DNA from 3 places in the Nocardia sp. NPDC058633 genome. Region 2 is predicted to be linked to each of the others. Evidence: riboswitches for the same ligand, from Rfam matches in the RefSeq annotation. Region 2 holds a riboswitch; each other region holds the start of a gene.
What was found. A riboswitch is a leader RNA that binds a small molecule or an ion and turns the genes downstream of it on or off. The one in region 2 is predicted to bind cobalamin.
Positions count from the first base shown of each region.

Region 1 (3,270 bases), on a different contig from region 2:
GTCGAGTTGCCCGCGCCGGGAGCCACCCGGATCAGCAATACGCTCGTCGCGCACGGTCCGGACGGCTCGCGGGTGGCGGTGTATCGGAAGGTGCATCTGTACGACGCGTTCGGGCATCGGGAATCGGATGTGGTGGCCGCCGGACCGATCGTCGCGCCCGCCGCGTTCACGGTCGACGGTGTGATCTTCGGCATGCAGACCTGTTTCGATCTGCGTTTTCCGGAGGGTTGTCGGCGTGTCGCGGCAGCGGGCGCCCATGTGTTGCTGCTCCCCGCGCAGTGGATTCCGGGAGCTGCCAAGGTCGACCAGTGGACGACCCTGCTGCGGGCCCGTGCCATCGAGAACACGGTGTATGTGGCGGCGGCCGATCAGTGCGCGCCACGTGGCGCGGGCGCGTCGATGATCGTGGATCCGGCGGGGACGGTGCTGGCCGACCTCGGCGACGAGCCGGGCGTGCTCACCGCCACCGTCGACCTCGCGCGGCTGGCCGAGGTGCGCACCGCCAACCCCAGCCTGTCGCTGCGTCGTTTCACCATTTCCGAGGCGCCCGCGCCGGAGTAGCGTTCGAGACGATGGTGTACCCGGATCGCGCGGCGGCGGGCCGCGCTCTCGGCACGGCCCTCGAGCACCTGCGGGCTACCCGCCCGCTGGTGCTCGGGCTGCCACGCGGGGGTGTGCCGGTGGCGGCGGCGGTGAGTGCGGCGATCGGCGGGGAACTCGATGTGCTGCTGGTACGCAAGCTGGGGCTGCCGTGGCAGCCGGAGCTGGCGATGGGCGCGCTCGGGGAGAGCGGACTGCTGGTCCTCAATCGGGAGGTCGTCGATCGCAGCGGGGTGAGTGCCGAGGCGTTCGACGCGGTGGAACAGGCCGAGCGGGCCGAACTCCGTCGACGCCGAGCGGTCTTGCGTGACGGCGAACCGATTCCCCTGGCCGGGCGCACGGTGGTGCTCGTCGACGACGGGATGGCGACCGGCGCGACGGTGGTGGCCGCGTGCCGGGTGGCGCGCGCGCAGCGGCCCGATCGGCTGGTGGTGGCGATGCCGGTGTCCTCGCCGGAGGCGGCCCGCCGGGTCGAACGCGAATGCGACGAACTCGTCTGCCTGTGGACCCCGATCGATCTCGGCGGCGTCGGCCTGGCCTACGACGACTTCCATCAACTCGACGACGACGAGGTCACCGCACTGCTGCGCTGACGTCGGTCACCGTTGGGGCCCGGTACGGATACAGTGTGGGCGGCCGTCGATACGGCCACGATCGGCGAGGGAACCCGGTGTGAATCCGGGGCTGACGCGCAACGGTGACGGTCTTCGACGACCGCAGCCCGAATACTCCCGATCGAGTTCGATGAATTTCTCGGCTCCGCGACTGGGCCCTGATGAAGGAGTTCGGCGCCGCATGCGCATTTCCCTCCGGCACCTCGGTGCCGTCCTCACCACCACGGCGACGCTGTTCGCCCTCGGCTGCTCGACCGAAGCCGACCCCGTCGACGGAACTCGGCCCGGCGCAATCGGTTTCCCGCTGACGCTGCAGAACTGCGGCCGGGCGGTCACCGTCGACGCCCCGCCGCGACGCGCGGTCTCGCTCAACCAGGGTTCCACCGAGATCCTGCTCTCGCTCGGCCTGGCCGACCGGATGGTCGGCACCGCCACCTGGACCGATCCGGTCCGGGCGAACCTCGCCGAGGCGAACGCGACAGTGCCTCGGCTGGCCGACAACAAGCCGTCCTTCGAGGTGGTGCTCGACACCGAACCCGACTTCGTGTCCGCGTCCTTCGGCGGCACCCTCGGTCCCGGCGGCGTCGCCGAGCGCCGGCAGTTCGACGACCTCGGTGTGCCCACCTACCTCTCGCCCACCGACTGCGACGGCAAGACCGACGAGAGCGTGAACTCCGACGGTGCGCGCACCGAGCCGCTGCGCATCGACTCGGTGTATCAGGAGATCCGCGACCTCGCGGCGATCTTCGACGTTCGCGACCGCGGCGAACAGCTCGTCACCGAACTTCAGCGGCGACTCACCGCGGCCACCGGGTCGGTGCGGGCCGCCGGGGTCTCGTTGGCGTTCTGGTTCGCCGATACCGCCACCCCGTACCTGGCGGGCTGCTGCGGGGCCTCCGGCATCATCACCGACTCCATCGGGGCGACCAATGTGTTCGCCGACACCACCGACGAATGGCCGCAGGTGAGCTGGGAGAGCGTGCTCGACCGCGATCCGCGCGCCCTCGTACTCGCCGATCTGAGCCGGCGCAAGATCGCCGGTGACGCCCTCGACAGCAAGATCGCGTTCCTCGAATCCAATCCGGTCACCCAGCGCCTCACCGCTGTGCGGGACAAGCGCTACATCGTGGTCAACGGCGCCGACCTGAACCCCTCGATTCGCACGATCGACGGCGTGGAGAAGGTCGCCGCCGCGGTGAAGCAATGGGAATGGGCACGCTGACCCAGGCCCGGCCACGCCGCGGATCCGGGGCGGCGCTGGCCGGATATCTGTTGGTCGGGTCGATCCTGCTGGTGATGTCGATCGCGATCGGTATCACCTTCGGGCCTGCGGACCTGTCGGTGCGCGATGTGTACGCGGTGGTGTTCGAGCACCTCGGGATCGGGCAGGCGCGGATCAGCCGGATCAAGGAGGGCATCGTCTGGGAGCTGCGGCTGCCGCGCACTCTGCTCGCCGCGGTGTGCGGGGCGGGGCTGGCGCTGTGCGGCACGATCATGCAGTCGCTGCTGCGCAATCCGCTCGCCGACCCGTTCGTCCTCGGCATCTCCTCAGGGGCTTCGACGGGGGCGGTGGCCGTGGTGGTGCTCGGGCTGGGCGCGGGCGCGGTCTCGCTGTCGGCCGGGGCGTTCGGCGGGGCGCTGCTCTCGTTCACGCTGGTGATGCTGCTCGCCGCGGGCACCGGTGGCGGCACCTCGCGGGTCGTGCTGGCCGGAGTGGCTGGTACCCAACTGTTCTCGGCGCTGACCTCGTTCATCGTGATCTCCTCCGCCGACGCCGAACAGACCCGCGGCGTGCTGTTCTGGTTGCTCGGTTCGCTGTCGGGCACCGACTGGACCGATGTGCTGGTGTGCGGCTCGGTCACGCTGACCGGACTCGCGGTGTGCTGGACGCAGGCGTCCGCGCTGGACGCGTTCGCCTTCGGCGAGAGTGCCGCCGCCTCGCTGGGGATCTCGGTGCGGTGGGTCAGGATCGTGCTGTTCGGCATCACCGCGCTGGTCACCGCGGTACTGGTGAGTGCCGCGGGTGCCATCGGGTTCGTCGGGCTGGTGCTGCCGC
Region 1 is NZ_JBHXRA010000011.1:119,605-122,874, reverse strand. It holds gene ACFWUR_RS16640 (carbon-nitrogen hydrolase family protein) at 1-561, shown strand, start outside; gene ACFWUR_RS16635 (phosphoribosyltransferase) at 573-1,193, shown strand; cobalamin riboswitch at 1,216-1,352, shown strand; gene ACFWUR_RS16630 (ABC transporter substrate-binding protein) at 1,396-2,436, shown strand; gene ACFWUR_RS16625 (FecCD family ABC transporter permease) at 2,418-3,270, shown strand, end outside.
Region 1: another riboswitch for cobalamin. It lies ahead of ACFWUR_RS16630 (ABC transporter substrate-binding protein); the one in region 2 lies ahead of ACFWUR_RS21250 (FecCD family ABC transporter permease).

Region 2 (3,270 bases):
GATCGCAGTAGCGGTCGGCCAGGGACAGATCGTGCAGGGCGGCGACGACAGTTCGGTCCAGGCTCCGGATCAGGGTGAGCAGTTCGAGTTGATGGGTGACGTCGAGGTGGTTGGTCGGTTCGTCGAGGAGCAGGACGGGGGTGTTCTGGAGCAGGGCCCGGGCGAGCAGAACCCGCTGACGTTCGCCGCCTGACAGTTGCCGCACCTGTCTGCCCGCGAAGCCGGCGAGATCGACTGCCGCCAGAGCTTGTGCCACGCGCTGCTGTTCGGGCGCGGCGCCGAGACCCCACGGCGGCAGATAGGGGGTCAGCCCGAGGGCGACCACTTCGCCGACCAGCATGTCGGCGGGCGGGTCCTCGTCCTGCGCCACCGATGCCACCGTCGAGGCGCGCCGCCGGGGCCGCAGAGCGTGCAGATCCAGCCCGTCCACGAGCACCCGGCCGTGCTCGGGCCTGTGGACTCCGGCCAGTACCCGCAGCAACGTCGACTTGCCGCTGCCGTTGGGCCCCACGATGCCGACGATCTCGCCAGGGCTGATCGAAAAGTCGGCGCCGACAACGATATTGCGTCGGCCGATCGCGCAGGTGAGTGTGTCGGCTCGCAGTGCGCCTGGCCTGCCCATCGTGGTTCGGCCGCTCGACGGTGACGCCGTGGCCGATATGACGCCGGGCAGCCCAGCCGAGCCAGGCATCGTCGAGGGCGACGTCACCGGCGAGTCGGACTCCGTCGCAGGTGAGTCGGTCTCCGGGGGTCGAAGGTCGCGGTTATGGGCCGCGTGGTCGGGAGCGATCCGGTCGAGGGTGTAGATGGTGTCGTCCGGGGTGAGCCGTGGTTGTGGTGTCTCGCTGTCGGCATGGCGGCCCGTCGTCCGTCGCCCGAATACGCGTAGATAGCTGCTCATGACGCGCCGAACTGGTAGCGGCGTCTGCCCATCAGGAGGAGGAAGATGGGGGCGCCGATGAGGCCGGTGAGCACGCCGACAGGGATCTCGGTGGGGCGGACCAGTATTCGGGCCGCGGCGTCGGCGACCACCAGGAACAGCGCACCGCCCAGCGCGCAGGTGGGCAGCAGGTTGCGGTGGCGGGGACCGACGATCATCCGCGTGGCGTGCGGGACGACGAGGCCGACGAACCCGATGCCGCCCGACACCGCGACGAGGACGCCGACGAGCACCGCGAGCAGCACGAACAGGCCGATGCGCAGGTGCCCGACCGGGACGCCGACCGACGACGCGGTGTCCGCGCCGAGGGTGAGCGCATCGAGCCAGCCCGCTGTCGCCCACAGGATCGCGCCGCACACTACGACGACCGTGAAGGGCAGGGCGAGGGTCGTCCAGTCGGCGCCGGCGAGACTGCCGAGCAGCCAGAACAGCACCGACTCGGCTGCCGCGGGATCGGTGCTGCGAAACACGAGGAAGCTGCTGCATCCGGCGAAGGCCGAACCGAGTACGGTGCCGGTGAGTACCAGCCGCAGTGGGGTGAGACCGCCCTGGGCCAACGCGATCAGCAGCACCAGGGTCGCGGCTCCGAACGCGCCGAGCAGCGCACCGCCGGACAGCGCCCAGATACCCGCGCCGGCGAACAAGCCGGAGGTGATCACCGCGGCCGCGCCGACTCCGGCACCCGAGGAGACACCGAGCAGGAACGGATCCGCCAGAGGGTTGCGCACCAGCGTCTGCATCGCCGCACCGGCCAACGCCAATCCGGCGCCGACCACCGCCGCCAGCAGGGTGCGCGGGACCCGGAGTTGCCAGACGATGGTGTCGATGCCGAGGTCGGTGGCCCTCGCGCCGGTGAGCCGCGCGAGGAGGGTGTCCAGCACCGCGGACACCGGCACGATCTCCGCGCCGAATCCGGTGGCACCGATCATGGCCGCCGACAACAACGCCCCGAGTAGCGGTAGGGCGAGCGAGATCCGAGCACGGATCATCGCGAATTCTCCACAGGCAAGGCGCGGCCCTTTCAGAGGGTGCCCCGGCAAGGGAGGTCTGACTTTCGCCGTGCGGCGATCACAGTGGCGCGACCGTTCCGGAGTTACACCGGATTCCCACACCCACCGGGGATGACGCCCAGACTGTAACGCGGCACTCGGTGCCATCGCGGAGCCGGGCCCTTCGAATCAGGCGAATGTTAATGGTGTTCGGCGGCGATCGCGGTTGCTTGAATTCGTCCATGTACCGACCGAACACCTTTCGACCCGGCCTTTTCGGCCGTGCCACCGCCGCACTTGTCGCGATGGCCACCGTCGCGACGCTCGGCCTGACCGGCTGCGCGCAGGGCAACGGCGCGCCGGTCGGCACCCCCGACACGCCGCTGCCGACAGAGATTCCGCCCGGGACCACGCTCGTCGTCGCCGATCAGCAGGAACGCCTGCAATCGGCGCTGCGGCTGTCCGGCGAGCTGGACAAGCTGCCGTTCGAGATCGAGTTCGCGAATTTCGTCGGCGGCCCGGCCATCCTCGAGGCGTTCCGGGCGGGCGCGGCCGACGTCGGCCAAGTGGGCGATGTACCGCCGATCCACGCGCTGGCCGCAGGCCAGGACGTCCCCATCATCGGGTCCTACCAGACCAACCCGCAGGCAATGAAACTCGCTGTCGCGCCGGGTCTTTCGATCGAAAAACTCGCGGATCTGAAGGGCAGGAAGATCGCCTACGCCGAGGGCACGGCTCAGCAGGCCGCGGTGCTGAAGGCGCTCACCAAGGCGGGCCTGACGCCTACCGAGGTGGAGCTGGTCCGGCTGCAACTGGCCGAGTTCCCCGACGCGGTGCGCACCGGACAGGTCGACATCGCGCCGCTGATCGAACCCAATGTGACACGGTTCTTGCGCACCCCGGGTGCCTCGCTGATCCCGGATTCGGAAACCACGGGCATCTACAGCGGTCTCGCCTTCCTGTACGCGCGCCGTGCGGTGGTCCAGGATCCGGCCAAGGCTGCCGCGACCCGCGCACTGGTCGGCGCGTTCGTGCGGGCCTGGCAATGGACCAACACCCACCGTGCGGAGTGGGCGAGCCGGTATTACGTCGACAGTCAGAAGGTCAGTGGCGACGACGCGAAGCGGATCGTCGAATCGCTGGGCACCCTCACGTTCCCGCACCTGGATCAGCAGCTGATCGCCCGTCAGCAGAGCACCATCGACGCGATCGACGCTGTAGGCGAGTTGCCCCAGAAGATCGAGGCCGTCGACGGTTTCGACCTGCGCTTCGACGCCGCGGTCACCGAGGCGGTCACGGCCGGCGGGGCGGCGTTCGCGCCGGCGGCGAGCTGATGGCCGT
Region 2 is NZ_JBHXRA010000015.1:189,687-192,956, reverse strand. It holds gene ACFWUR_RS21255 (ABC transporter ATP-binding protein) at 1-901, opposite strand, end outside; gene ACFWUR_RS21250 (FecCD family ABC transporter permease) at 898-1,929, opposite strand; cobalamin riboswitch at 1,963-2,087, opposite strand; gene ACFWUR_RS21245 (ABC transporter substrate-binding protein) at 2,172-3,263, shown strand; gene ACFWUR_RS21240 (ABC transporter permease) at 3,263-3,270, shown strand, end outside.

Region 3 (3,270 bases), on a different contig from region 2:
TGCTCCACCTGGATGCGCGGGTTCATCTCGATGAACACGTGGTTGCCGCGCTCGTCGAGCAGGAACTCGACCGTGCCCGCGTTGATGTAGCCGATCTGACGGGCGAACGCCACCGCGTCGGCGCAGATCTGCTCGCGCAGTTCCGGTGACAGGTTGGGCGCGGGCGCGAGCTCGATCACCTTCTGGTGGCGGCGCTGCAGCGAGCAGTCCCGCTCGAACAGGTGCATCACATTGCCGTGCTGGTCGGCCAGGATCTGCACCTCGATGTGGCGCGGATTCACCACCGCCTGCTCGAGGAACACCGTCGGATCACCGAAGGCCGACTCCGCTTCGCGCGAGGCCGCTTCGATCGATTCGCGTAACTGCTCGGGTGCGGCTACTCGGCGCATGCCGCGACCGCCACCACCGGCGACGGCCTTGACGAAGATCGGGTACTCGAGTTCGGCCGACGCGGTGAGCAATTCGTCGATATCGGCCGAGGGCTCGCTGGACTTCAGCGTCGGCAGCCCGGCCGCCTTGGCCGCGGCGATGGCGGTGGCCTTGTTGCCCGCCATCTCGAGGATTTCGGCGGTGGGGCCGATGAACGTGATGCCCGCGGCGGCACAGGCCGCGGCGAGGTCGGGGTTCTCCGACAGGAAGCCGTAGCCGGGGTAGATCGCGTCGGCGCCCGCCGCAACCGCCGCGTCGATGATCGCCTCGATCGACAGATACGCGCGAACGGGATGACCCTCTTCGCCGATCTGGTAGGACTCGGCCGCCTTGAGGCGGTGCACGGAATTACGATCCTCGTACGGGAACACCGCGACCGTTCCGATGCCGAGTTCGTAGGCCGCGCGGAAGGCACGGATAGCGATCTCACCACGATTTGCGACCAAGACTTTCGAGAACATTGGCCTACGGTACCCGGCCACGAGCCGAGCCAGGACACGCAAGGTTGCTTCGCAGCAATCTTCACACCGCACACCCGCCCACCTGCGAAGTTGCGTTCATCAGGCCGTCACATCTCACCGCTGGGAACCGCTCGCGGTGCGCCCCGGACGGTCCCAACGCAACCGCAGGTCACGGCCATGTTCGCGACGGGGCGGTGGTGGCGGCTCGCGCCGAGGGCCTATGCTCGGTGACGCAGCTGGTTCGCCTGCGCGGTGGAAGAGTCGGAGCCCCGACCTCCCGCGGAGGCGTCGAAACCCGGGTGCGGATCATGTTCCGCACCGGGTGAGAGGGAACCCGGTGAGAATCCGGGACTGTCCCGCAGCGGTGAGCGGGAACGACCGCCGTCATCAGCACTGGGCTGCACGCCTGGGAAGCGACGGCCAGTAGGTCGGTCGATCACACGACCGGTGCCCGCGAGTCCGAAGACCTGCCGACTGTGCCGGATACGCCGTATCCGGCGGCCACCGCCTCGTGGATCGGGCGCGCGGACCATCGATGCCGACCTGTCGTGCCTGCGCGACTCCGTCCGGCCACCGGTGACGTGTGCCCGCGAAAAGGCGACGGCTCTCCCTGCACGACACTGGAGAATCTCCGTGACTGTTTCGCACACCCCTTTCACCGCAACGGTTCTCGGCCTGCCGCGAGTCGGCCCGAACCGGGAACTCAAGCGCGCCACCGAGTCCTACTGGGCAGGCCGTGTCGATGCCGCGCACCTGCACGCGGTCGGCCGAGAGCTACGCCGCGCCCAGCTCACCGAACTGGCCGCGGCGGGACTCGATTCGGTGCCGGTGGGCACCTTCTCCTACTACGACCAGATGCTCGACACCGCCGAGCTGCTCGGTGCGCTGCCGCCGCGCGTCGCCGGGATCGCCGATCCGCTCGACCGCTATTTCGCGGCCGCGCGCGGCACCGACACGGTCGCCCCGCTGGAGATGACCAAGTGGTTCGACACCAACTACCACTACCTGGTGCCCGAAATCGACGCGGCCACCACCTTTTCGCTGCATCCCGGCAAGCTGCTGACCGAACTCGACGAGGCGATCGAGCTCGGCCTGCCCGCACGGCCGGTGGTGATCGGTCCGATCACCTTCCTGAAACTGGCCAAGGCCGCCGACGGTGCCGCGCTGGAGCGGCTGCCCGAGCTGGTGCCGCTGTACCTCGACCTGCTGGCCCAGCTGGCGGATGCGGGTGCGCAATGGGTACAGATCGATGAGCCGGTGCTGGTCACCGACCTCACCGAGGCAGAGTTGGCCCTGGTCGGCCGGACCTACAGCGCGCTGTCGGCCGCGCTGAACCGGCCCGCGATCCTGGTCGCCACCTACTTCGGGCACCCCGATGCCGCCCTGGCGGTGCTGGCCGAGACCGAGATCGAGGGTGTCGCTCTCGATTTCACCGCGGGCGCCGATGTCTCGGCGGTCGCGGCGTTGCCCGCCCTGGCCCGCAAGCTGCTGGTGGCCGGCGTGGTCGACGGCCGCAATATCTGGCGCGCCGACCTCGACGCGGTCCTCGGCACCCTGGGCACCCTGCTCGGCAGTGCCGACGCGGTGGCGGTGTCGAGTTCGTGCTCGCTGCTGCACGTGCCGTATTCGCTGACCCCCGAGACCGGACTGGACGAGCGCCTGCGCTCGTGGCTGGCCTTCGGCATCGAGAAGGTCGGTGAGGTGCGAGTGCTGGCCACCGCGCTCACCGCGGGAGTCGACTCCGTCGCCGACGAACTGGCCGCGGCCCGCGCCGCCGCCGACTCACGCCGCAGCGACCCGCGTCTACACAACGAGCAGGTACGGGCCCGGTTGACCGCGCTCGACGAGAATGACCTGGCCCGCTCCCCCGCCGACGAGCGCCGCGCGCGGCAGCGTGATCACCTCGACCTGCCGGTACTGCCGACCACCACCATCGGCTCCTACCCGCAGACCTCGACCATCCGGCTGGCCCGCGCCGCACTACGCAAGGGTGAGATCGACCAGGCCGAGTACGTGCGGCGGATGCGCGCCGAGATCGCCGACGTGATCACCCTGCAGGAAAGGCTCGGTCTCGACGTGCTGGTGCACGGCGAACCCGAGCGCAACGACATGGTGCAGTACTTCGCCGAACTGCTCGACGGTTTCGCCGTCACCGAGGCGGGTTGGGTGCAGTCCTACGGCACCCGCTGCGTGCGCCCGCCGATCCTGTTCGGTGACGTCACCCGGCCCGAACCGATGACGCTGTCGTGGATCAACTACGCCCAGTCGCTGACCACCAAGCCCGTCAAAGGCATGCTCACCGGCCCGGTCACCATCCTGGCGTGGTCGTTCGTCCGCGACGACCAGCCGCTGGGCGAGTCGGCCCGCCAGGTCGCGCTCG
Region 3 is NZ_JBHXRA010000001.1:465,532-468,801, reverse strand. It holds gene ACFWUR_RS02080 (pyruvate carboxylase) at 1-890, opposite strand, end outside; cobalamin riboswitch at 1,183-1,380, shown strand; gene metE (5-methyltetrahydropteroyltriglutamate--homocysteine S-methyltransferase) at 1,524-3,270, shown strand, end outside.
Region 3: another riboswitch for cobalamin. It lies ahead of metE (5-methyltetrahydropteroyltriglutamate--homocysteine S-methyltransferase); the one in region 2 lies ahead of ACFWUR_RS21250 (FecCD family ABC transporter permease).